DNA from 4 places in the Streptococcus sp. 1621 genome. Region 4 is predicted to be linked to each of the others. Evidence: riboswitches for the same ligand, from Rfam matches in the RefSeq annotation. Region 4 holds a riboswitch; each other region holds the start of a gene.

Region 1 (8,119 bases), on a different contig from region 4:
TTAGATAAATATCCTTTTTTTGCATCTCTTTCCTCCTACTATCTATTCATGGAGATATTTCAATCCCAAGTTCCAGTGAAATAATAAAATCCACTTACAACTGCTGTTTAAAAAATATTTCTCCTTTCCATATCAATCTTATTTTCTGCTGTTATATTTTTATTATAAGATTTTAAGAAAGCGCCGTCAACTATTTATATGCAATTTCTTTATATAAAAAGACCGGATTGCTCCGATCTTTCAATAGTTCATATTCTCAATTTCTGTTTTAAGAATGGTTAAGGTTAACGTCAAATGACTAAGCGTCCTATTTCATACGATAAAAATCAATCACTAGACCAGCTGGACCTTTAACTAATAAGGACTCTGTTCCCCAATCCGTTTCACAAATACCGTTTAAAATCTCGACACCGATCTCTTTTAAACGTTGGTAATTCTGGTCTACATTCTCAACCTCAAGGTGAAGAATGATGCCTGACTGAAAATCTTCCAAAGGAATCAAATGATTTTGGGACAACATCAGACAGTGACTGCCAATCGTAAACTGAGCAAAACCATCATCAGCATAATCTGCCTTTTTATCCAAGATATGCTCCAAGTCAGCACAGACTTGGGGAACATCTGAAACAATAATATCTAATTGATTTAAATCCATTTACTATCCTCCATAAAAAGACCGGATTGCTCCGATCTTTTCAAGTTCTGCTCTATGAAAATCAAAGAATAAACAAGGTGACACCAAGTTTGATGGCAAATATTTGCTCATCAAACTACGAAAAATCCTTTGGGACTTTTTCTAGGCTCCACACTAGATTACATCATTGAAATTTATAGTTTCAATGATGGAATCGTCGGCAGTAAGCTAATAAAGAAGTCTATAAATTTATCTTTGATTTCGACGAGAGGAATTATTTAATTGCGCGTGATTGCAACCCTTCTTCTTCCAAGAAGAGACGGAATGGTACGAGTTCTTCTGCTTCGTATTTTTCCTTGAAGGCTTTGATTGCTTCTTCTGAATGTTGTTTTGGATCCAACTCAAGTACTTCTACTGGAAGTGGACGGTGTGGAGTGATGCGAGCATCGATCACAACAGTTTTACCTTCTTTGTTGAGTTTAACAGCTTCTGCAACAACTGCATCGATGTCTTCGATACGGTCAACTGTAAATCCAACAGCTCCTTGAGCTTCAGCGATTTTCGCATAGTCAGCATTAGAGAAGTCACAACCAAACAAGTGTTTGTTTGTGTCTTCGTATTTGTCCTTGATGAAGGCATATTTACCATTTGAGAAGACAACGTTGATAACTGGAAGGTCGTATTGAACGTTTGTGATAACGTCTGGGTAGCACATGTTGAATGCACCGTCTCCCATGATGTTCCATACTTGGCGATCTGGATTGTCTTTCTTAGCAGCGATACCACCAGGAAGGGCAATACCCATTGTCGCAAAGAGTGGAGATGTACGCCACATGTTCTTAGGTGTCATGTGAAGGTGACGAGTAGATGTTTGAGTAGTGTCACCTACGTCGATTGAATAGATAGCGTCTTGATCAGCATGTTTGTTGATTGCATTGTAAACTTGATACAATTGCAATTCACCCTCAGTTTTACCTTCGATTTTGTTCATGTAATCACGCCAGTTTTGGTTGTTCTTAACGTTTGCACGCCACCATGGAGTTGATTCAACTGGGTTTACTTTGTCAAGGATAGCTTTAGCTGCTTGACCTGCGTCACCAAGGATTGAAGCGTCAAGGGCGTGACGTTTACCAAGTTTGTAAGGGTCGATATCGACTTGGATGAATTTTTCAGTGTTCTTGAATGCTTCGTAAACTTCAGCAAATGGGAAGTTTGAACCAAGGAAAAGAACTGTGTCTGCTTCAAAGACCACTTCGTTGGCTGGCTTCCAACCAACACGGTAAGCAGAACCTGTCAAACCTTCATAGTTCCATTCGAAAGCTTCAAAGTTTTTACCAGTTGTGATGATTGGTGCTTTGATTTTACGTGACAATTCAGTAATCACTTCACCAGCTTTCACACCACCGTAACCAGCGTAAATAACTGGACGTTCAGCATTGTTCAAGATTTCAACAGCTTTGTCGATTTCAACTTCGTTCAAAGCAGGAGCGATGAATGAACGTTCGTATGAACCTGAACCGTAGTATGAGTTTTCGTCGATTTCTTGGAAACCGAAGTTTACTGGGATTTCAACAACAGCTGGACCTTTTTTAGAAACTGCAGCACGGCAAGCTTCGTCGATTACTTTTGGCAATTGCTCAGCGTAAGCTACACGTTTGTTGTATACAGCGATACCGTTGTACATTGGGTTTTGGTTCAATTCTTGGAAAGCATCCATGTTGAGTTCGTTAACTGGACGTGATCCAAGGATCGCTAGGAATGGAGTGTTATCCATAGCTGCATCGTAAACACCGTTAATCAAGTGAGTCGCACCTGGACCACCTGAACCAACTGCAACCCCGATTGAGCCACCGAATTTAGCTTGCATAACCGCTGCAAGAGCACCTGTTTCTTCGTGGCGAACTTGCAAGAAGCGGATATCTTTTTCTTCAGCCAAAGCGTCCATCAATGAGCTGAGTGTTCCTGATGGGATACCGTAGATTGTGTCTACGCCCCATGTTTTCAATACGTTAAGCATTGCTGCAGATGCAGTAATTTTCCCTTGAGTCATAGTGATAACTCTCCTTCAATTTTTTTAGACTTGGAGAATACGATTACATAGAATTGGAAACGTTCTCCAAACTTTTACTATTCCACTGTATCATATTTATGTTGACTTTTCTAAAAATCTGCTCAAAACTCTCTATTCTCTATTCTAATACAGTTTTGAAAGTGCTGTCACTCCTGTTTTATAACAAAGAAATCCAGTCATTACTTTTAGTCTATTTTACTAAAGTTTAGTAAGAGTGAACTAGTCAGAACAGATACAGAACTAAAGGCCATAGCTAGACCTGCCAGTTCTGGATTGAGGGCCAGTCCAACACCTGAAAAGACTCCTGCTGCAATCGGAATTCCGGCGACATTGTAGATAAAGGCCCAGAAAAGATTGAGCAGAATTCGATTAAAGGTTTTCTTACTCATGTCAAAGGCACGAACCACTCCTAGGAGGTTATTAGTTGTCAACACCAAATCTGCTGACTCGATGGCAATATCTGTTCCAGCTCCCATAGCAATCCCCACATCTGCTACACTAAGGGCAGGAGCGTCATTGATACCGTCCCCAACAAAGGCTACTTTTCCAGTCGCTTGTAGTTTATGGATTTCATGGGCTTTTTCTTCTGGCAAGACACCTGCAATGACCTCTTCGATTCCGATTTGATCGGCAATAGCACGCGCCACACCTGCATTGTCTCCTGTCAGCATGACTGTTTTAAGACCTCGTTTTTTCAGCTGACTGATGGCTAGCTTGGCATTTTCCTTGGGGATATCTTGCAAGGCTAGCAAGCCTTTGATTTCATTGTCCACAGCCAAGAACACAACTGTCTTAGCTTCTTTTTCCAGTTCTTCTAGTTTATCTTGATGAGTGCTAGAAATATCCATGCCATCCAGCATTTTAGCATTTCCAAGCAGAACTTGTTTTCCATTGATTTGCCCTGAGACACCTTTTCCGTGCAAGGCTTGGAAATTTTCCACAGTGTGAAGCTCAAGTCCAGTTTCAGTCGCTCGCTTAACAATAGCCTCAGCCAGTGGGTGTTGAGAAGCTTCTTCCAAGGAAGCTGCCAATCCAAGCACTTCTACTTCGTCGCCGATGATATCTGTGACCACAGGTTTCCCTTCCGTCAAAGTTCCTGTCTTATCAAAAACAATAGTTTGGACTTTCTGGATTTCCTGTAGAACCGTTCCATTTTTGAGGAGAACTCCCATCTTGGCACTGCGACCTGTCCCCACCATAAGGGCTGTCGGTGTTGCAAGTCCCAAGGCACAAGGGCAGGCAATAATCAGAACTGCTACTCCATAGAGAAGCGAAGAGACAAAACTCGCTCCAAGCACAACTACACTATCCCTGAGCAAGACGAACCAAACCCAAAAGGTCACAATCCCTAAAATGACAACTGCTGGAACAAAAATGCCTGAAATTTTATCCGTCAAGTCCTGAATCGGCGCACGACTTGTCTGAGCTTTCTTCACAAAATCCACAATCTGAGCCAAAACAGTCTCTGAACCAACTTTTTCTGCTCTAAAAACAAGTGTTCCACTATTATTGATGGTTGAGCCAATAACAGTATCTCCAACTGTCTTGTCCACAGGTAGACTCTCACCTGTCACCATAGACTCATCAATACTAGAGATACCTTCTACTACGACACCATCAACCGCAATCTTTTCACCGGGACGCACTCGAATCAGGTCACCTACCTTGACTTGCTCCAAAGGGACTTGAACATAGTTATCCTCACGCAAGACTTCTGCAGTTTTAGCCTGCAAGTCAAGTAATTTCTCCACAGCTTGGGAAGTATTTTTCCGCATTTTCTCCTCAAAAACGGCTCCCATAAGAACGAAGAAGAAGATAAAGGCAGCACTTTCAAAGTAAACGGGGAGGCCAGCGAAGAGGGCAACTAAGCTATAGAAATAGGCCACTAGGGTTCCCAGAGCAACCAAGGTATCCATGTTGGCATTGTGCTTTTTAAAACTAGCCCAAGCACTTTGAATATAAGGACCACCTGCTACTAGCATAATCGGTGTTGTGGCTAAAAAGGTGCCCCAACGCATGACTTGGTGACTAATTCCTCCTGTCGACATCCCAATCATGAGGATCACAAGAGGCACAGTAAAGATACTAGTAATCCAAAAACGCTGTAAAAGTGACAGAGATTTTCGAGTCTTCTCAACGACTGTATAGCTTCCCTTTTGCATCTTCATACCACAAGAAAATTCATGTTGGCCTAATTCTTGAGGTGTAAAACGAATTGTTTTCTCTTCGTCTACGCCGATTGGTTCCAAGATGCCTTCTTCTTCAAAAAGAATCTCCTTATAACAGTTTGAAGGTGTCACACGGTGAAAGGTGATCTCAGCAGGAACTCCTTTTTGCAGTTGAATGTGGGCTGGATGATAGCCTTTGTCTGCCGTGATACGGATTTTTTGAACACCATTTTCAAGACTTGCTTTTACAATTTCAGTCATAGTCTCCTCCTACTCTACTATCATCTTACCGTGCATCATATTCATGCCACAAGAGAAACCATACTCTCCAGCCTGCTCAGGCGTGATTTCCACTACATACTCTTCCCCCATAGGTAGGTCCGCATGGACACCAAAATCTGGAAAAACAATTTGATCCAGACAGGGTGAAGGATCCTTGCGGTCAAAGATAATGCGGGCTGGCACTGATTTCTTGAGGATAATCAACTCAGGCGTATAGCCCCCCATGACCTCCACTCGAATCTCTTGGTAGCCCTTTTTTTGCTGGGCCTTTTGTCCAGATTTTTCAGGCTTTTTGAAAAACCAGAACAAGATAAACGCGATAAGGGCAATACAAATAATGGTTACAATACTATTTAACATGACGTCTCCTTTACATACAATTACATTTTACTTTTGTTACAGCGCTTGATTTCTTCTCAGAAATCACAGCTTCCAAGTCTTCCAAGTCAGCCTGAGTAAAATCACATTCAGTAATCAAATCAGCCAACAAGTTCTTAATCCTACGAGAACAAACCTTGTCCTTGATATCTTGGACAAGTAAATCCCGACTTTGTTCCAAAGTTAAAAGGGCTGAATAGACAAAGAACTTGCCTTCTTTTTTCCTTGTCAGACACTCTTTCTCAACCAAACGAGCCAAAAGAGTCTGAATGGTCGACTTGGACCAGTCGAACCGCTCCGCCAGAACCCTAATCAAATCCGTACTAGTCTGCTCTCCTTGCATCCAAATAATCTTCATTACCTGCCATTCTGCATCTGAAATCTGCATCATCACACCTCCAAAATCTACATTTGTCAATTATGTTAAATAGTATACTCTTAAAATCTACATTTGTCAATTATAAAATCAATCTTTTCTTTAAAAAATAGAATTTTAATCATTTAAAAAACGATTTGCAGTCAAATATTACTATATAAACAATAAAAATATGCTATACTAAAGAAAAAAAGAAAACAACCACTAGGGGTGCGTAAAGCTGAGATTAACAACTGTTAGACCCTTTGACTCAATCTAGGTAATGCTAGCTGATGGAAGTGGAAATGATAATGGGGACTAGCAGTCTTCTATTACCTTCCTAAAACAGACTTGCTTGTTCTTGAGAATACAAACTTCAGTTGGTTGGGAGGTTTTAGATGACTTATTTACCCGTTGCTTTGACCATTGCAGGTACTGACCCCAGTGGTGGTGCTGGCATTATGGCTGATTTAAAGTCGTTCCAAGCTAGAGATGTCTATGGAATGGCTGTTGTAACCAGTCTTGTCGCTCAAAATACCAGAGGTGTTCAATTAATCGAGCACGTTTCTCCTCAAATGTTGAAAGCCCAATTGGACAGTGTCTTTTCTGATATTCCACCTCAGGCTGTAAAAACTGGGATGTTGGCAACTACCGAAATCATGGAAATCATCCAACCCTATCTTAAAAAGTTGGACTGTCCCTACGTCCTTGACCCTGTTATGGTCGCAACAAGCGGTGACACCCTGATTGGTACCAGTGCCAGAACTTACCTAAAAACAAACCTACTTCCCCTTGCAACCATTATCACGCCCAATCTTCCTGAGGCAGAAGAGATTGTTGGTTTTTCAATCCATGATCCTGAAGACATGCAGCGTGCCGGTCGCCTGATTTTAAAAGAATTTGGTCCTCAGTCTGTGGTAATCAAAGGTGGGCATCTCGAAGGCGGTGCCAAGGATTTCCTCTTTACCAAGGATGACCAATTTGTCTGGGAAAGCCCACGAATTCAAACCTGTCACACCCATGGTACTGGGTGTACCTTTGCTGCAGTGATTACGGCTGAACTAGCCAAGGGCAAGACTCTCTATCAGGCAGTCGATAAGGCCAAGGCCTTTATCACAAAAGCCATCCAAGACGCTCCTCAACTCGGTCATGGCTCTGGCCCAGTCAACCATACAACTTTTAAAGATTAAGAAAAAAACTCTCTAGTTCCTACTTTAAGGGAATTAGAGAGTTTTTATACTCTTCGAAAATCTCTTCAAACTACGTCAGCTTCCATCTGCAACCTCAAAGCTGTGCTTTGAGTAACCTGCAGCTAGCTTCCTAATTTGCTCTTTGATTTTCATTGAGTATTAGTTAGGAAATAATGTCATCCAGCTTTGATAAAAAGGCTTGGGTTTTTGCCTCAATATCTTCTGCCTGCATCAAATCACGCACTACAGCTACTCCAGCTATGCCAGTGCCCATAAGCTGGTCAATGTTCTCTGAAGTCAAGCCGCCAATAGCAACTACTGGAATGTCAACCGTTTGGCAAATTGTTTTCAAGGTCGATATCAGAGTAATGGGCGCATTTTCCTTGGTGGTGGTTGGGAAAATGGCTCCTGTCCCCAAGTAATCTGCACCTGATGTTTCTGCTTCCAGAGCTCTTTTTATTGTTTTAGCGGTGACACCGAGGATTTTTTCAGGTCCCAAGACTTGTCGGGCAACCGAAACTGGTAATTCATCGTCTCCGATATGCAGACCTGCAGCATCGACTGCAAGACAAACATCCAAACGATCATCGATTATCAAGGGTACCTGATAAACATCTGTTATTTCCTTGACTTGTTTTGCTAGTTGATAATATTGATTGGTTGTGAGATTTTTTTCTCGTAATTGGACTATGGTAACCCCTGAACGGCAAGCCGTCTCAACCTTTTCAAGAAATCTTTCCACGGAATCTTGGTAGCGATTGGTTACCAGATATAGTCTAAGTGCTTCTCTATTCATAAACCTCTCCTTTGATGGCATCTAACCAGTTTTTATCTCTCCTTAGAAGCGAAAACTGATTGAGTACTTGGTAACGAAATTCTTCCAATCCCATTCCTTGAACAACTATTCTCTCAGCGGAGATATTAAGATAAGAGACTGCTAAACACGAAGCTTCAAATCCAGTCTTTCCTTGGCTGAGAAAAACGGCTGTCAAGGCTCCAACCAAGTCTCCTGTCCCTGTTATCCAGTCTAATTCTGTACAG
Region 2 (3,978 bases), on a different contig from region 4:
ATTTAAAGTTGAATTTATGAATGCCTTATACGAGATTTCAGATGAAGATGTAAAGGAATTCAAAAGAGTGAAGTAAAATGTTTCATAAAGAATTACTAAAACTATATTTTATTTGTGGAACGACTACTTGCCAAGGAAAAGATCTATATAGAGTCGTTGAGGAAGCCTTAAAAGGTGGTATAACCTTATTTCAATTTCGTGAAAAAGGGGAGGGAGCCTTAGAAGGTAAAGAAAAAGTCGAATTAGCAATTAAACTACAGGATCTTTGTAAAAAATACAATGTTCCATTTATCGTTAATGATGATATTGAGTTAGCATTGGAAATAGATGCTGATGGCGTACATGTAGGACAAGATGACCTTGGAGTTGATGAAATTAGAAAATTGATGCCAGATAAAATAATTGGTCTTTCTATAAAAAATGAGGAAGAATTTCAACAATCAAAAGTTGAATATGTAGATTATGTCGGTGTTGGTCCTGTATTTGATACCCAGTCAAAGGATGATGCTGGTGGTGCTATAGGTTATGAAGGTCTTAAATTGATAAGAAAACTATTGCCACAAATGCCCTTAGTTGCAATTGGTGGGATACAGACGCAACATATTAAAGACATTATACAGACCAATATAGATGGTGTTTCAATCATTTCAGCAATATCGTATGCAAAAAATATAGAAAAAACTGTTCGAGAAATGAGTGAACAATAGGTATCAATCTATCCTTGGATTCTGAGTAGGATTTTCCTTTTTTAAAAAGCTATGTTCAGATTCAGCTTGAATGGCTAATTCATCAAACAGGTCATTTGTTTTTTGCAAAAGAAAGATCTGCTGTATTTATGAGTGCAAGGCTGTATTTCCAGTTCAATTTCTTGAACTAGTATAAAATGTGTGTTATAATAATCACATAATTAAATAATAAAGACATTTGGGGTGCTTTAGGCTGAGATGATACCCATTGAACCTGATACAGTTAATACTGGCGAAGGGAAATGTGAAATGTTTTTTTCGTATGTCGAAAAGAACGGTCTAATCTTGTAAGCTGAACTCTAATTCGTATCTGTAATTAGAGTTTTTTCTTTTACGAAACTGGATGAAGGTGATATAAATCCTTTTGGTAGCTCACCTTGAGTGCCCCACTTTTCTTTAAAAAAAGGAGTTTTTTATGTTGAAAAAATGGCAGTTAAAAGATGTTATTTTGCTTGCTTTCTTGTCTATCTTTTTTGGTGGCGTTTTCGTTGGTTCAGGATATGTGTATAATATTCTCAGCCTACTCTTAACACCTCTTGGTTTACAGGCTTTTGCCAATGAAATCCTCTTTGGACTCTGGTGTATGGCTGCGCCCATTGCTGCCATCTTTGTTCCGAGAGTCGGAAGTGCAACGATTGGAGAAGTGCTAGCTGCGCTTGCTGAAGTCCTTTATGGTAGCCAATTCGGTCTAGGTGCCCTTTTGTCTGGCTTGGTTCAAGGTTTGGGAAGTGAACTTGGTTTTATCGTAACCAAGAATCGCTATGAAAGTTGGCTCTCTCTAACTGCTAGTAGTATTGGGATTACGCTTGTTAGCTTTGTCTATGAATACATTAAGTTAGGTTACTACGCCTTCTCTCTTCCTTTTGTCCTTTCCTTGCTTGTGGTGCGTTTTATTTCTGTTTATTTCTTCTGTACCATTTTGGTTCGTGCCATTGTCAAACTCTATCATCAGTTTGCAACTGGAGGAAAGGCATAGATGGGGCTGGAATTACGGGAGATTCAGGCCCCAATTTTTTCGGAACCGCTTGATTTTACTTTTCATGAGCAAGCTTTTACCTTGTTAGTTGGGAGTAGTGGGTCTGGAAAATCGAGCCTCTTTCAAGTTATTGCCCAAGTTAGTTCTCTTCCCTATAGCGGTCAAGTCCTGATAGATGAGAGCGAGGTCAGTCAGCTTTCTATCATCGAACGTGTCCAAACGGTTGGTATTCTCTTTCAAAATCCCAATCATCAATTTACCATGGAGAACTTGTTTGAGGAGCTGATTTTTACCTTGGAGAATATCGGCTATCCCGTTCAGGAAATTGATTCTAAAATAGCAGAGGTTGTCCAGCAATGTCGTTGCAAGGACATCTTGCACCGTCCCATCCATCACTTATCAGGTGGAGAAAAGCAAAAGGCTGCTTTGGCTGTTCTCTTTGCTATGAATCCTAGGGTCTATCTATTAGATGAGCCCTTTGCTTCCATTGATCGCAAGAGTAGGATAGAGATATTGGAGATTCTAAAAGAGTTGGTCTCTAATGGGAAGACAGTTATTTTGTGCGACCATGATTTATCTGATTATGAAGCCTATATCGACCATATGGTGGGGCTAAGAGTTGGACAACTAAGGGAAGTGTTTCAAATCCCTGCCTCTGAAATGACACAGGCTGTTTCAAAGGAGGTTGCTTCTAGCCCAGAACTATTCCATATGGATCGAACGACTTGTGAGCTTGGTAACCGCCCCCTCTTTTCGATTGCTGATTTCACATTTTACCAAGGAATTTCCTGTATTTTGGGTGACAATGGTGTCGGGAAATCAACCCTCTTTCGGTCTATTCTTCAATTTCAAAAGTATAAGGGGCGCATTACCTGGAGGGGGACAGTCCTGAAAAAGAAAAAGAGTTTGTATCGTGACCTGACGGGTGTTGTTCAGGAAGCTGAGAAACAGTTTATCCGAGTCAGTCTGCGAGAAGAGCTTCAATTAGATGGACCTGATTCTGAAAGAAATCAACGAATTTTCCAAGCTTTACGATATTTTGATCTGGAGCAGGCTCTTGATAAGAGTCCCTATCAATTAAGTGGTGGTCAGCAAAAAATTCTTCAGCTCTTGACCATCTTGACCAGTAAGGCTTCAGTGATCTTGCTAGATGAACCTTTTGCAGGTTTGGATGATAGAGCTTGCCATTATTTTTGCAAGTGGATTGTGGAGGAGAGAAATCAAGGAAGAAGTTTTCTGATCATTAGCCATCGTTTAGATCCCTTGATCTCTGTGGTTGATTATTGGATTGAGATGACTAGTCAGGGTCTTCGTCATGTGAAATCAGTGACAATTACCAAACCACTTACGTCTCAGAGTAGCAATATCCAAGGGGAGGTGAGATAGTATGGTCAAAGTAGCAACCCAGACACCGATTATCAGTCTCTTCTTGCTGATTTTATCCTTGGAAACATCTTTCATTCCTTCGATTGCTCTGAATCTTTCGGTAGTCGCATTCTGTATTCTCTTTATGCTCTATTACCGTCGATTTAAAGTATTGGCTTGGATGATTCTGCTCGCCATTTTGCCATCCTTTGCCAACTACTGGGCAGTTCAGTTACATGGAGATGCTTCGCAGGCAGTCATGCTTGGAACGAGGGCCTTTGTGACCGTTTGTATTGGTCTTGTTTTTGTTTCCTCTATTTCCCTAAAAGAGCTTCTCTTGTACTTGGCCCAAAAGGGGTTATCACGCTCTTGGGCCTATGCCTTGATTGTGGTATTTAATTCCTTCCCCCTCATTCAGCAAGAAATCAAGTCCCTAAAAGAAGCTTGCCTATTACGTGGTCAAGAACTGCATTTTTGGTCGCCCTTGATTTACAGCAAGGTTCTGATGACAGTCTTTAGGTGGCGCCATCTTTACCTGAGAGCCCTGTCGGCGCATGGATATGACGAACATGCACAGTTGAAGAATAGCTATCGGACTTTTTATATTCCTAAAAAAACAAAATTAATCTACCTGCTTTTCTTTTTATTGCTTCAAACCAGTCTATTTTTATAAAGGAGTTATTATGGAATTTACAGATATTGCGATGGAATTATCCAAGGAAGCTTGGCAGGCTTCCTTTCATCATCCCTTTATTTTACAATTACAAGAGGGGGATTTAGAACCTGCCGTTTTCCGCTATTACCTGATTCAGGATGCCTACTATCTGAAGGCCTTCTCAGAAATCTATCACCTTTTGGCTGATAAGACTTCAAACCAAGAGATGAAAAGAC
Region 3 (3,447 bases), on a different contig from region 4:
TAGAGCCATTTTTTTGATGCAAAAAGAGACTGAATTTAAGGAGAAAATGAAGTATAGTGTATTGAAGTTGAAATAGTACACTTTGATTTCTAAGACATTGTTAGAAATTGGTTTAAATTCCCTAATCAATTTGCGCATGTTTTATTTCATTTTACGATAGTACGCTGAAACTTTTCAAAAAGTACTAGAAATTGACTTGGACTCCCCAATTGATTTGTTCAGATTCACTATAAATAAAAAATTAATAAGAGGGATAGGAAGTTAGCGTCAACTAGGATAGTATCTTGCTTAAACAGTATTATGGGACTGATATAAGTCCATAGGCTCTATTAGAGGATGTTCTGGTGTCTTATTCACTTGTTTTTTATAGCATTAGTAGATAGAATCAGCAAATAAAAAAGTAGTTCAAATGCCTGGCAGCAAAAAATCTCAACGATTCACTTAATATAGACTAAAGTTTAGAGTTTAAGGAAAGTAGGGATAGTATATTGTATGAAAAAATAAGATGGTTTTTAAGCAAAACTCTTGAAAATGATTGAAAAAAGAGTTATTATAGTTGTATAGTAAAAAGCAAACGCTTACTTAATCAAGGAGGACAGTTTATGTCATACAAAACAAGCAATGCAGAAGGTCATGTAGATTTCATCAATACCTATGATTTGGAGCCCATGGCGCAAAAAGTGATCCCTAAAGCAGCCTTTGGTTATATCGCCAGTGGAGCAGAGGATACTTTTACTTTACGGGAGAACATCCGTGCTTTTAACCACAAACTCATCGTTCCGCATACGCTTTGCAATGTAGAAAATCCAAGTACAGAGATTGAATTTGCAGGTGAAAAACTGTCTTCACCAATCATTATGGCGCCTGTTGCGGCTCATAAATTAGCTAATGAACAGGGTGAAGTGGCGACTGCGCGTGGTGTGCATGAGTTTGGTTCTCTTTATACAACTAGCTCATACTCTACTGTTGACCTTCCAGAGATTTCTGAAGCCCTTCAAGGGACACCTCACTGGTTCCAATTTTACTTTAGTAAGGATGACGGTATCAACCGCCATATCATGGACCGTGTGAAGGCTGAAGGTTATAAAGCGATTGTCTTGACGGCAGATGCTACTGTAGGGGGTAATCGTGAAGTGGATAAGCGTAATGGTTTTGTCTTCCCAGTTGGCATGCCGATTGTTGAAGAATACCTGCCAGAAGGTGCTGGTAAATCAATGGACTTTGTTTACAAATCAGCTAAACAACGCTTGTCTCCACGTGATGTAGAATTTATCGCTGAATACTCAGGACTTCCTGTGTATGTCAAGGGACCACAATGCCGTGAGGACGTTGAACGTTCGCTTGCTGCAGGAGCTTCTGGTATCTGGGTAACCAACCACGGTGGTCGTCAAATCGACGGTGGACCAGCTGCATTTGATTCACTTCAAGAAGTAGCAGAAGCAGTCGACAAACGCGTACCAATTGTCTTTGACTCAGGTGTTCGTCGTGGTCAACATGTCTTTAAAGCCTTGGCTTCAGGAGCAGACTTGGTAGCTATTGGTCGCCCTGTTATCTATGGCTTGGCTCTCGGCGGTAGTGTTGGTGTGCGTCAAGTCTTTGAACACTTGAATGCGGAATTGAAGACAGTTATGCAGTTGTCTGGAACTCAGACCATTGAAGATGTCAAACATTTCAAACTCCGTCACAACCCATACAACCCAACCTTCCCAGTTGACCCACGTGACTTAAAATTGTATTGATAAAAGAGATTGCCTCCACTGAATGTGGAGGTTTTTCTTCGTGTATTGGAAGAATAAATCACCATTAAAAACAATATAAATATATTTTCTAATCAAATATCTTGCTAGGGCTTTCATTTTTTGCTATACTGGTGCAGTAATTAAATAATAAAGACATTTGGGGTGCTTTAGGCTGAGATGATACCCATTGAACCTGATACAGTTAAGACTGTCGAAGGGAAATGTGAAACGTTTTTTCGTATGTCGAAATGAACGGTCTAATCTTGTAAGCTAAACTCTAATTCTTGATTGTAATTGGAGTTTTTTTGTTTATATAAGCTGGATGAAGGTGATACAAAGCATTTAGGTAGCTCTTCTTGAACGCCCTTGATTTTCTTTAAAAAGGTCAAGTAAAACTAGGATTTTCTTGGTGTTTTGTTGATTACGAACGAGTAAAAGGAGGAAAAATAAATATGGAAACACAGGTTTATGCATTTCAGCCAGGTTTGATTGTTGGAGAATTATTAAAAAATAGTCAGAAGGATTGGCAGGCTGCAATCAATCATCGTTTTGTCAAGGAACTTTTTACGGGGACAATTGAGAATAAGGTCTTAAAGGATTACTTGATTCAAGATTATCACTTCTTTGATGCCTTCTTATCCATGCTAGGTGCTTGCGTAGCCCACGCAGACCAGCTTGAATCCAAGCTCCGTTTTGCCAAGCAACTAGGCTTTCTTGAAGCAGATGAAGATGGTTATTTCCAAAAGGCTTTCAAAGACTTAAAAGTATCTGAGAATGACTATCTGGAAGTGACCTTGCACCCTGTAACAAAAGCCTTTCAGGATCTGATGTATTCGGCAGTGGCTTCATCAGACTATGCCCATCTTTTGGTCATGCTGGTCATTGCAGAAGGACTCTATTTAGACTGGGGTTCTAAAGATTTGGCTCTACCTGAAGCCTACATTCATTCGGAATGGATCAATCTCCACAGAGGTCCTTTCTTTGCAGAGTGGGTTCAATTTCTGGTTGACGAACTCAATCGTGTCGGAAAAGGTCGAGAAGATTTGACAGAACTTCAGCAACGCTGGAATCAAGCGGTCGCTTTAGAATTAGCCTTTTTTGATATTGGTTATGATGCCTAGAGAAAGTTCAGGATACTGACAAATTTGACGAGGTAAATCATTCAATGTAACTGAAAAAAATTCTCAACTAAAGATAGAGATAAATCGAAATCAATAGATCGTATAAAGTGAAAAGAAAGGAATTCAATATGACAAGTTTAAAATTATTAAAAGAAAAAGCACCTTTGGTCATTTGCATAACCAATGATGTAGTAAAAAATTTCACAGCAAATGGATTAGTAGCACTGGGTGCCTCACCAGCTATGAGCGAGTACCCAGCAGACTTAGAAGATTTATTAAAATATGCTGGAGGATTATTGATTAACATTGGGACTTTAACGGATGATAATTGGAAATTATACCAAGCTGCTCTGAAAATTGCAGAGAAATATAATGTCCCAGCAGTTTTAGATCCTGTAGCCTGTGGAGCAGGAGAATATAGAAAAAAAGTAGCAGATGATTTAATCAACAATTACAAACTAGCTGCGATTAGGGGGAATGCTGGAGAGATTGCTTCTTTAGTAGGTATAAATGTGGCATCTAAAGGAGTAGATAGTGCTGGTGTGGATAATATTGATGAGATTGCTCTAGCAGCCAACGCTAAGTTT
Region 4 (8,119 bases):
AGCTGTCAACTGGAAGGTCGCAAGAATTTCATCTGCGCGGGCAATGGCTTCCGCCTTATCCACCTTTTGAATCAAGAGGGGCAGAATAATATTACCAAGCACCGTCTTATGCTCCAAGAGCAAATCCTTTTGCAACATATAACTCACGCGCCCCTTGGGATTTTCTTCACCATCAAGGACAATTCTCCCTGACTGAACTTCTAAAATCCCAGCGATTAGGTTAAAGAGGGTGGTCTTCCCTACACCACTTGGACCTAGAATGGAAACCACTTCACCTGAAGTTACCTGTAGGTTGATATCCTCTAAAATCCTCTCCTGACCATAGGCATAACTGACGTGTTCTAGTCTTATTTCTGTCATTATTTCACAAATTCGTTGGTGAAGCCTTTGTCTGTCAAGTCTTCTTTGAGGATACCATTTTCTTTATCCCATTTGTAGAAGGCATTCCAGCGAGCTGCATCAAATTGACCCCATTTTTCCTTGTCGCTTGCGTATTCTTTTGACAAGTATTTTTGAGATTCGATGACAAAGTCACGTTTTTCTTTGAGCTCAGGAGCATTCTTGATGAGAATATCTGCAGCTTCTTCTGGATGCTCCATAGCGTATTGGTAGCCTTTTTTGATGGCTTGGATGACTTTACGAGCTTCTTCTTTATTATCTTTCAGATAGTCGTTGTTTGCGATGATAACTGGTGAGTAGTAGTCAAATTCTTTAACGTAGTCTTTCAAGTACATGAAATTAGCATCTACACCTTGAGATTTGGCAAGGATACCATCCCATCCATAGTAGATCCAAGCAGCATCAAAGACGCCATTGGCAATCGGTGTGATCGAGTTTGAGTCGTTGTTTGGTACTTTTTCGACCTTCTCAAAATCTCCGCCTTGTGATTCTACCAAGGTTTTCAACATAGCAAGTTCAGTTGGGTCATTCCAAGTTCCGTATTTCTTACCAACCAAGTCCTTTGGACTAGCTACATTATCAGATTTTCGAGAGATAATTCCAGATGTATTGTGTTCTACGATAGCTGCAACGGCAGTAATTCCTGCCCCTTTTTCCAATTTTTTAGCCATGTAGTCTTGGAAATAAACTGCAAATGGTGCCTTTCCGTTGATAACCAAGTCAGAAGAACTTTCTTCTGGTGGCAATTTCAAATCAACATCCACTCCAGCTTCTTTGAAATAACCTTTTTCCTTGGCAACATAAAGCCCTGTGTGGTTGGTATTTGGTGTCCAGTCTAGGATAAAGTCAACCTTCTTAAGTTCTGCTTCTTTGTTGTCCTTAGAAGCAGTTCCTTGACCACAGGCCACAAGCACAACAGCTACAAGAGCTGTTACAAGCGTTAAAAACACTTTCCATGTTTTCTTCATTTTGATTTCCTCTTTTCTTTTTCAGAAACATTCTTATTCTACGAACGTTTCCATTTAATAACATATTTTTCACTAATATCGACCAACTTCATACCCAGAAGACTGATAATCGATACCAGAATAATAATAGCAAACATGGTATCATACTGAAACAGTTTCTTGGACTGAATCATGTAGACACCTAGTCCTTCAAATCCTCCCAACCACTCAGATACCACGGTTGTGATAAAGGCATAGGAGACACTGACCCTCAGACCTGCATAAAAGTAAGGCAGACTGACTGGAATTTTAAAATGCCACAGGATTTGCCAAGGCTTGGCCCGCATCAGACTAAACAAGGTCAACATATCCTTGTCACAATGCCTAAAACCGTCCAAAATACTAACGATGATAGGAAAAGTTGTCGTCAAAATAATCAAGACAATCTTGGGCAGAATCCCATAACCTAGCCACAAGACCAAGATAGGAGCTATAGCAATGGTCGGAATGGTCTGAACGACCACCATCATAGGGTAAATCAAGTCATTGAGCCAAGTCAAACTGTCCATGAGCACAGCCATGAGACAGGCAATCAAGACTCCCAAAATTAGACCTAGCAAAGCCACTCTCAAGGTCGCCCAGCTATGGTACCAGAGAAATTCTCTATCACGAACAAAGGCCTGAAGAATTTCAAAAGGTGTCGGCAGGATAAACTTGGGGAGAAGTTTAAGAAAACCTGCTAACTGCCAGATTGACAAGACCCCCAGAAAGCCCAATAGACTAATGTGTCGTCTCAGTATACTTTTCAAGTTTCTCATCAATACTTAAAATCTCTCCTACATTTATTTTGACATTGGCAAAGACATTATCTGCCTCCTGCCCTGCCACTTCCAGCGCTTCTTTGAGAATGCGCATGAGCTCATCAAACTCCCCTTCCAAGACCGTTTCAAATGGTGTCACCACTATGGTCACTTCTTGAGCTTGTAGATAAGCAATGACTTGATCGATAACAGCAATCCGATCAATCCCCTGTGCTAGGGGTAAAACTTGCAAGGCGATGCTTGCTTTCATAAAAACCTCCTCTTCTCGTTTTCCTTTGACAAAAAGAAAAACCTTTACCATATATGGAAAAGGTCAAGAATAGACTAAGTATCGTTCCCTCCGCTGGCATTACCCAGATCAGGTGCGGTCGAAGTTTAACACTTCCTCTCAGACTGTACACAGACTCCCATATATTATATGTATATATGATAGCGCAAATTAAGAAAAATGTCAAGGAAACTGCTTACAGAAAAGAGCAGGAAACATTTCCTACTCCAATTTTCTATACTCGTTCTCCATCACTGTTTACTCTGTAGCCATCCACCGCCGTATTAACAGCTAAGACACCTGAAGAGTAAGAATAATACCACTTACCAGAAACTTGATACCAGCCTGTTTTCATTGCCCCTGAACTATCCAGATAATACCACGAGCCATTTTCCTTTAACCAGCCTGTCTGCATTTCACCAGATGATTTCAAATAATACCAGCTAGAACCATCTTTCAACCATCCCGTTGATTTAGACCCATTTGATTTAAAATGATACCAACTACCATTTATTTTCTTCCAACCGACAGTCGATCCATTATTTGAGCTATAATTAGAGCTATTCCCTGATTGGTTCTGATAATTTTGTGAAGAAGTCACTCCCTCTAGCTGGATATAACGACGACTTCCGTTATAAGCTGTATAACTCAACCACTTGTATCCATCTTTTTCGAGAATTTGATCATAATGAACCTTCTCCCCAGGATAATAGTAATCAATCGCAGTTGCGCTAGCTAGTGGCTGATTTTTGATAGCAGACTTAGACTTGAAATAATGTGTTCCTCCTGTTGAAACTGAGGTTTGACTATTCCCAACACTGCCACCAGCTAAATCTTTAAAATGAATAAATCCTGTCATCGTATTTGCTTTTATAATTCGTTTATTATAGGCTTCTGTATAACCATAGTTATATTCCTCGATCTCAATCTGATCTCCCATTACATTTGACACCCAGGCAACATGCCCATAAGTTCCTGCAGTAGACCAAGCAATAGAGCCAATCGCTGGTCTATTATCGACACGATAACCTTCACGACAAGCACGATAGCCCCATTCATTCGCATTTCCATAAGCCCTTGGAATCTCAAAACCATTGACATTACTCAAACGAAAGGCTGCAAAAGAAGTACACTGACGAGAATACATGCGCCACTGATCAATCTCCTGGCTCCCATTTTTATAATAAACAGGATAATCATCTCCACGCGCAATCGATCCATTTCCTCCAGAATAGGCATATACACTATCACTCGCTGCTAACATCAATCCTACTACTAAAAAAGGAACAACCTTTTTAGCTGATTTTCTGAAAGAAAACCTTGTCTCTGTTACTTTAAACGGTAAAATTTTCATTCTTCCTCCTTGAAAATAATATAAATCGAAGATTACCTTCACTTAAACTATTCGGAGAAAAAAGAAAAAGTGAGAAAATTTCTCACTTTAGTCCAGATAATGAATTAGATTTTTTTCTGTAAGGATATCTGAGTAAGTAAAGGATTCAACGTAAACATTAGCCTGTTTATCTCCTTCCACATTCCCAAATTCCACAATAAATAGGGATGGATAAACTTCAATTAACTTACCCAATCTATTTTTTTGACGCTTACGCCCATTTTCCAAGGTCATTTCAATTACATGACCCTCATGTGCCTTGATTTCCTCTTTGATTTTTTTCATCTTAGCTACATCTGTAAATGCATCTGTCATTTTATGCCTCCCTTTTTGAGATACTTGAAAATTTATTGTATTCTTTTTGGAAAATCAATTCCACTGTTCCACGAGCTCCACTACGGTTTTTCTCGATAATAACTTCCACCTTATTATTTGGGATACCGTCCTCTTCTTCACCACCACGCTCATAGTAATCGTCACGATAGAGAAAAGCTACGATATCAGCATCTTGCTCAATAGACCCAGATTCACGAATATCAGACAAGACTGGTCTTTTATCCTGACGTTGTTCTACACCACGAGAAAGCTGACTTAGAGCAATTACTGGAACTTTCAGTTCTTTTGCTAGGATTTTCAACTGACGTGAAATTTCTGAAACTTCTTGTTGGCGGTTTTCTCGCCCAGTTCCCGTGATAAGCTGCAAGTAATCTATCAAAATCAAACCAAGATTACCCGTTTCTTGAGCAAGTTTGCGTGAGCGAGAACGAATTTCCGTGATTCGAATCCCTGGCGTATCATCGATATAGATACTCGCGTTGGCTAGATTCCCTTGAGCAATGGTATACTTTTGCCATTCCTCATCAGTCAATTGCCCCGTACGGATAGAATGGGATTCCACCAAACCTTCTGCCGCCAACATACGATCCACTAGACTTTCCGCACCCATTTCCAGTGAAAAAATAGCAACCGTTTTGTCCAACTTGGTCCCAATATTCTGAGCAATATTCAAGGCAAAGGCTGTCTTACCAACCGCCGGACGAGCTGCTAAGATAATCAACTCCTCCTCATGAAGACCAGTCGTCATATGATCTAAATCACGATAGCCTGTCGCAATACCTGTAATATCAGTCGTTTGCTGCGAGCGAGCTTCCAGATTTCCAAAGTTGATATTCAACACATCTCGAATGTTCTTAAATCCACTTCGATTAGCATTTTCACTGACATCAATCAGGCCTTTTTCTGCCTGAGCAATGATTTCATCAGCTGGTTGCGAAGCCTCGTAAGCTTGATTGACAGACTCTGTCAACTTGGAGATTAATCGCCGTAGCATTGCTTTTTCTGCAACAATCTTAGCATAGTACTCCGCATTAGCAGAAGTTGGCACAGAATTGACAATCTCAACCAAGTAAGACAAGCCACCAATATTCTGTAAATCACCTTGATTATCAAGAATGGTACGAACCGTTGTTGCATCTATAGCATCGCCACGATCGGATAAATCAACCATAGCTTGGAAAATCAAACGATGGGCATACTTAAAAAAGTCCCGAGACTCAATATATTCTCGCACAAAAACAAGTTTACTCTCATCAATAAAGATAGCCCCCAAAACAGATTGCTCAGCTAAGATATCTTGAGGTTGTACTCGTAACTCTTCTACTTCTGCCATCAGACTTCCCTTCCTTTTACAATCTTGTCAAGAAGGTGTAAACTTATCCTTCTTTCACACGAAGATTGATTACACTTGTGATATCTTGATAGATTTTCACTGGCACATCAATCAAACCAACCGCTCGAATCGGAGCTTGTACTTGAATATGACGTTTATCAATCTTAATTCCAAATTGCTTTTGCAATTCTTCTGCAATCTTCTTATTGGTAATAGAACCAAAGGTACGACCATCTGGACCAACTTTTTCAACAAATTCTACAACCGTTTCTTCTGCTTCAAGTTGGGCTTTAATTGCTTTTGCTTCTGCAATCATCTCAGCGTGAGCTTTCTCTTCGGATTTTTGTTTACCACGAAGTTCACCTACAGCTTGAGCAGTCGCTTCTTTTGCTAGGTTCTTTTTGATAAGAAAGTTTTGCGCATACCCTGTTGGTACTTCCTTAATTTCGCCTTTTTTACCTTTTCCTTTAACATCTGCTAAAAAGATTACTTTCATTCTTCTTTCTCCTTTTCCTTTATTTCATTTAATACAATTTCTGTCAGTTTTTCACCTGCTTCCGACAAGGTTAAATCCTTAATTTGAGCTGCTGCCAAATTAAAGTGACCTCCACCGCCTAACTCTTCCATAATCCGTTGTACATTCAGTTTACTACGACTTCGAGCTGAGATAGAGATAAATCCTTGTGTATTTTTCGCAAGAACAAAACTCGCTTCAATACCTGACATAGCTAACATGGCATCTGCTGCCTTACTAATAACAACTGTATCATAGCATTTCGTGTCCTTAGCCTCTGCTATTAGTACATCTGAACCTAATTTACGCCCCTGTAAAATCAGTTCATTGACCTCACGATATTCTTCAAAATCTGTCGCAGCGATTTCTTGGATAGCAATACTATCACTTCCTCTCGTTCTGAGATAGCTAGCAACATCAAATGTCCGACTAGTCACTCGTGAGGTGAAATTTTTAGTATCCAGCATCATACCAGCCATCAAGACACTTGCTTGCATACGACTCAAACGATTTTTCTTAGAATTCTGGAACTGAATCAATTCCGTTACCAACTCACTGGCACTGCTTGCACCACTTTCGATATAAGTGATGACTGCATTATCTGGAAAATCCTGATCCCTTCTATGGTGGTCAATAACGATGGTCTGTGTAAACAAATCATAAAATTCTTTTGATAATGTTAAGGCTGTCTTTGAATGGTCTACAAGAATCAACAAAGAACGATTGGTCACCATCCCCATTGCATCCTTAACAGACAACAACTTCGTAACTCCTTCTTTTTCTAAGAATGAAACAGCACGTTCAATATCTGGAGACATTTGTTCTTCATCATAAAGAGCATAGCTATTTTCAATCACATTGCTGGCGAACAACTGCATACCTACAGCAGAGCCCAAGGCATCCATATCTAAATTTCTATGCCCAACTACAAACACTTGATCCACACTACGAATCTTATCAGATATGGCTGTCATCATTGATCGAGTACGGGTACGAGTGCGCTTGATGGACGCAGCCGACCCACCGCCAAAGTAGACTGGATTTTTCGTTTCATCATTCTCCTTGACAACCACCTGGTCGCCACCACGTACTTCAGCCAAGTTCAAGTTGAGCAAAGCAACTTTCCCTATTTCATCATGATTTCCATCGCCATAAGAAAATCCCATACTTAAGGTCAAGGGCAACTGTCTCTGTTTCGACTCTTCTCTGAAAGCATCAATAACAGAAAATTTATCATTCATCAAGCCCTCAAGCACCGTGTAGTCAGTAAATAGATAAAATCGATCCATACTTACCCGACGAGAAAACATCATGTATTTTTCTGAAAACTCTGATATAAAATTAGCTACAAAACTATTGATTTGACTAATATCTGACTCAGAAGTTGCATCCTCCAAATCATCATAATTATCCACAGATACAATTCCAATCACTGGTCGACTCGTTACTAACTCATCTGTTATGGCTTGCTCCCTGGATACATCTACAAAATACAAAACACCGGAAGAAGCATCCATATGAACAGCATAACGCTTCTCACCCAGTTTGGCATAAGTAGACGGATTTCCTACTGAAGCCTTGATAATCGTTTGAACAGCTTCCAAATCAAAATCGCCATCTTCCTTGGTCAAAATCAATTCAGCATAGGGATTAAACCACTCAACCTCTCCAGAAGATAAATTCAATTTCATAACACCTACAGGCATCTGTTCCAATAGAGATGTCAAACTTTCTTCCGCTTGGTGGTTTACATACTGTATCTGTTCTACATCACTCCTTGTATAATGCACTCTCAGTTTCTTAAATAAAAAAACATAGCCTCCTACAAAAAGAAACAAAATTAAAAGCGTCAACAGATTATTATTAACAAAAATAATGAAAGTGGATAAGACTCCAAACGCAATCAATCCTACTAGAATAGGAAAAATTGGACTTACATAAAATTTTTTCATTCCAAACCTCTTGGCACCCATTATACCATAATAACCCTCAAAAAGCGACTTTTAAAGAAGTTTATGGCTATTAGCATTAACAGTTTAGCTGTGAGTTTATACATTCAGTCTCTATTTCTTCTTGATTTGAACATAAAAAATAGAGGAAGAAGTAGT

The links. Region 4 has a riboswitch for thiamine pyrophosphate ahead of HT697_RS06685 (thiamine-binding protein). Riboswitches for the same ligand answer to the same signal wherever they lie in the genome.
Region 1: linked by a shared signal. The riboswitch ahead of thiD (bifunctional hydroxymethylpyrimidine kinase/phosphomethylpyrimidine kinase) and the one ahead of HT697_RS06685 (thiamine-binding protein) in region 4 are both predicted to bind thiamine pyrophosphate.
Region 2: linked by a shared signal. The riboswitch ahead of HT697_RS05650 (ECF transporter S component) and the one ahead of HT697_RS06685 (thiamine-binding protein) in region 4 are both predicted to bind thiamine pyrophosphate.
Region 3: linked by a shared signal. The riboswitch ahead of HT697_RS05665 (TenA family protein) and the one ahead of HT697_RS06685 (thiamine-binding protein) in region 4 are both predicted to bind thiamine pyrophosphate.

The regions. Positions count from the first base shown of each region.
Region 1 covers NZ_VMLJ01000024.1:28,054-36,172, forward strand. The annotation lists gene HT697_RS05585 (hypothetical protein) at 1-25, opposite strand, end outside; gene HT697_RS05590 (VOC family protein) at 308-655, opposite strand; gene spxB (pyruvate oxidase) at 909-2,684, opposite strand; gene HT697_RS05600 (heavy metal translocating P-type ATPase) at 2,891-5,134, opposite strand; gene HT697_RS05605 (cupredoxin domain-containing protein) at 5,144-5,515, opposite strand; gene HT697_RS05610 (CopY/TcrY family copper transport repressor) at 5,526-5,921, opposite strand; TPP riboswitch at 6,106-6,203, shown strand; gene thiD (bifunctional hydroxymethylpyrimidine kinase/phosphomethylpyrimidine kinase) at 6,287-7,078, shown strand; gene thiE (thiamine phosphate synthase) at 7,242-7,874, opposite strand; gene HT697_RS05625 (hydroxyethylthiazole kinase) at 7,867-8,119, opposite strand, start outside.
Region 2 covers NZ_VMLJ01000024.1:37,737-41,714, reverse strand. The annotation lists gene thiM (hydroxyethylthiazole kinase) at 1-76, shown strand, start outside; gene thiE (thiamine phosphate synthase) at 78-707, shown strand; TPP riboswitch at 916-1,004, shown strand; gene HT697_RS05650 (ECF transporter S component) at 1,162-1,722, shown strand; gene HT697_RS05645 (ABC transporter ATP-binding protein) at 1,723-3,108, shown strand; gene HT697_RS05640 (energy-coupling factor transporter transmembrane component T) at 3,110-3,760, shown strand; gene tenA (thiaminase II) at 3,771-3,978, shown strand, end outside.
Region 3 covers NZ_VMLJ01000024.1:41,963-45,409, reverse strand. The annotation lists partial or broken gene HT697_RS10170 (hypothetical protein) at 1-76, shown strand, start outside; gene lctO (L-lactate oxidase) at 603-1,739, shown strand; TPP riboswitch at 1,888-1,976, shown strand; gene HT697_RS05665 (TenA family protein) at 2,192-2,860, shown strand; gene thiM (hydroxyethylthiazole kinase) at 2,989-3,447, shown strand, end outside.
Region 4 covers NZ_VMLJ01000028.1:59,280-67,398, reverse strand. The annotation lists gene HT697_RS06700 (ABC transporter ATP-binding protein) at 1-360, opposite strand, end outside; gene HT697_RS06695 (ABC transporter substrate-binding protein) at 360-1,367, opposite strand; gene HT697_RS06690 (ABC transporter permease) at 1,406-2,164, opposite strand; gene HT697_RS06685 (thiamine-binding protein) at 2,127-2,417, opposite strand; TPP riboswitch at 2,486-2,588, opposite strand; gene cbpD (choline binding-anchored murein hydrolase CbpD) at 2,671-3,789, opposite strand; gene HT697_RS06675 (Veg family protein) at 3,877-4,143, opposite strand; gene dnaB (replicative DNA helicase) at 4,145-5,497, opposite strand; gene rplI (50S ribosomal protein L9) at 5,541-5,993, opposite strand; gene HT697_RS06660 (DHH family phosphoesterase) at 5,990-7,963, opposite strand.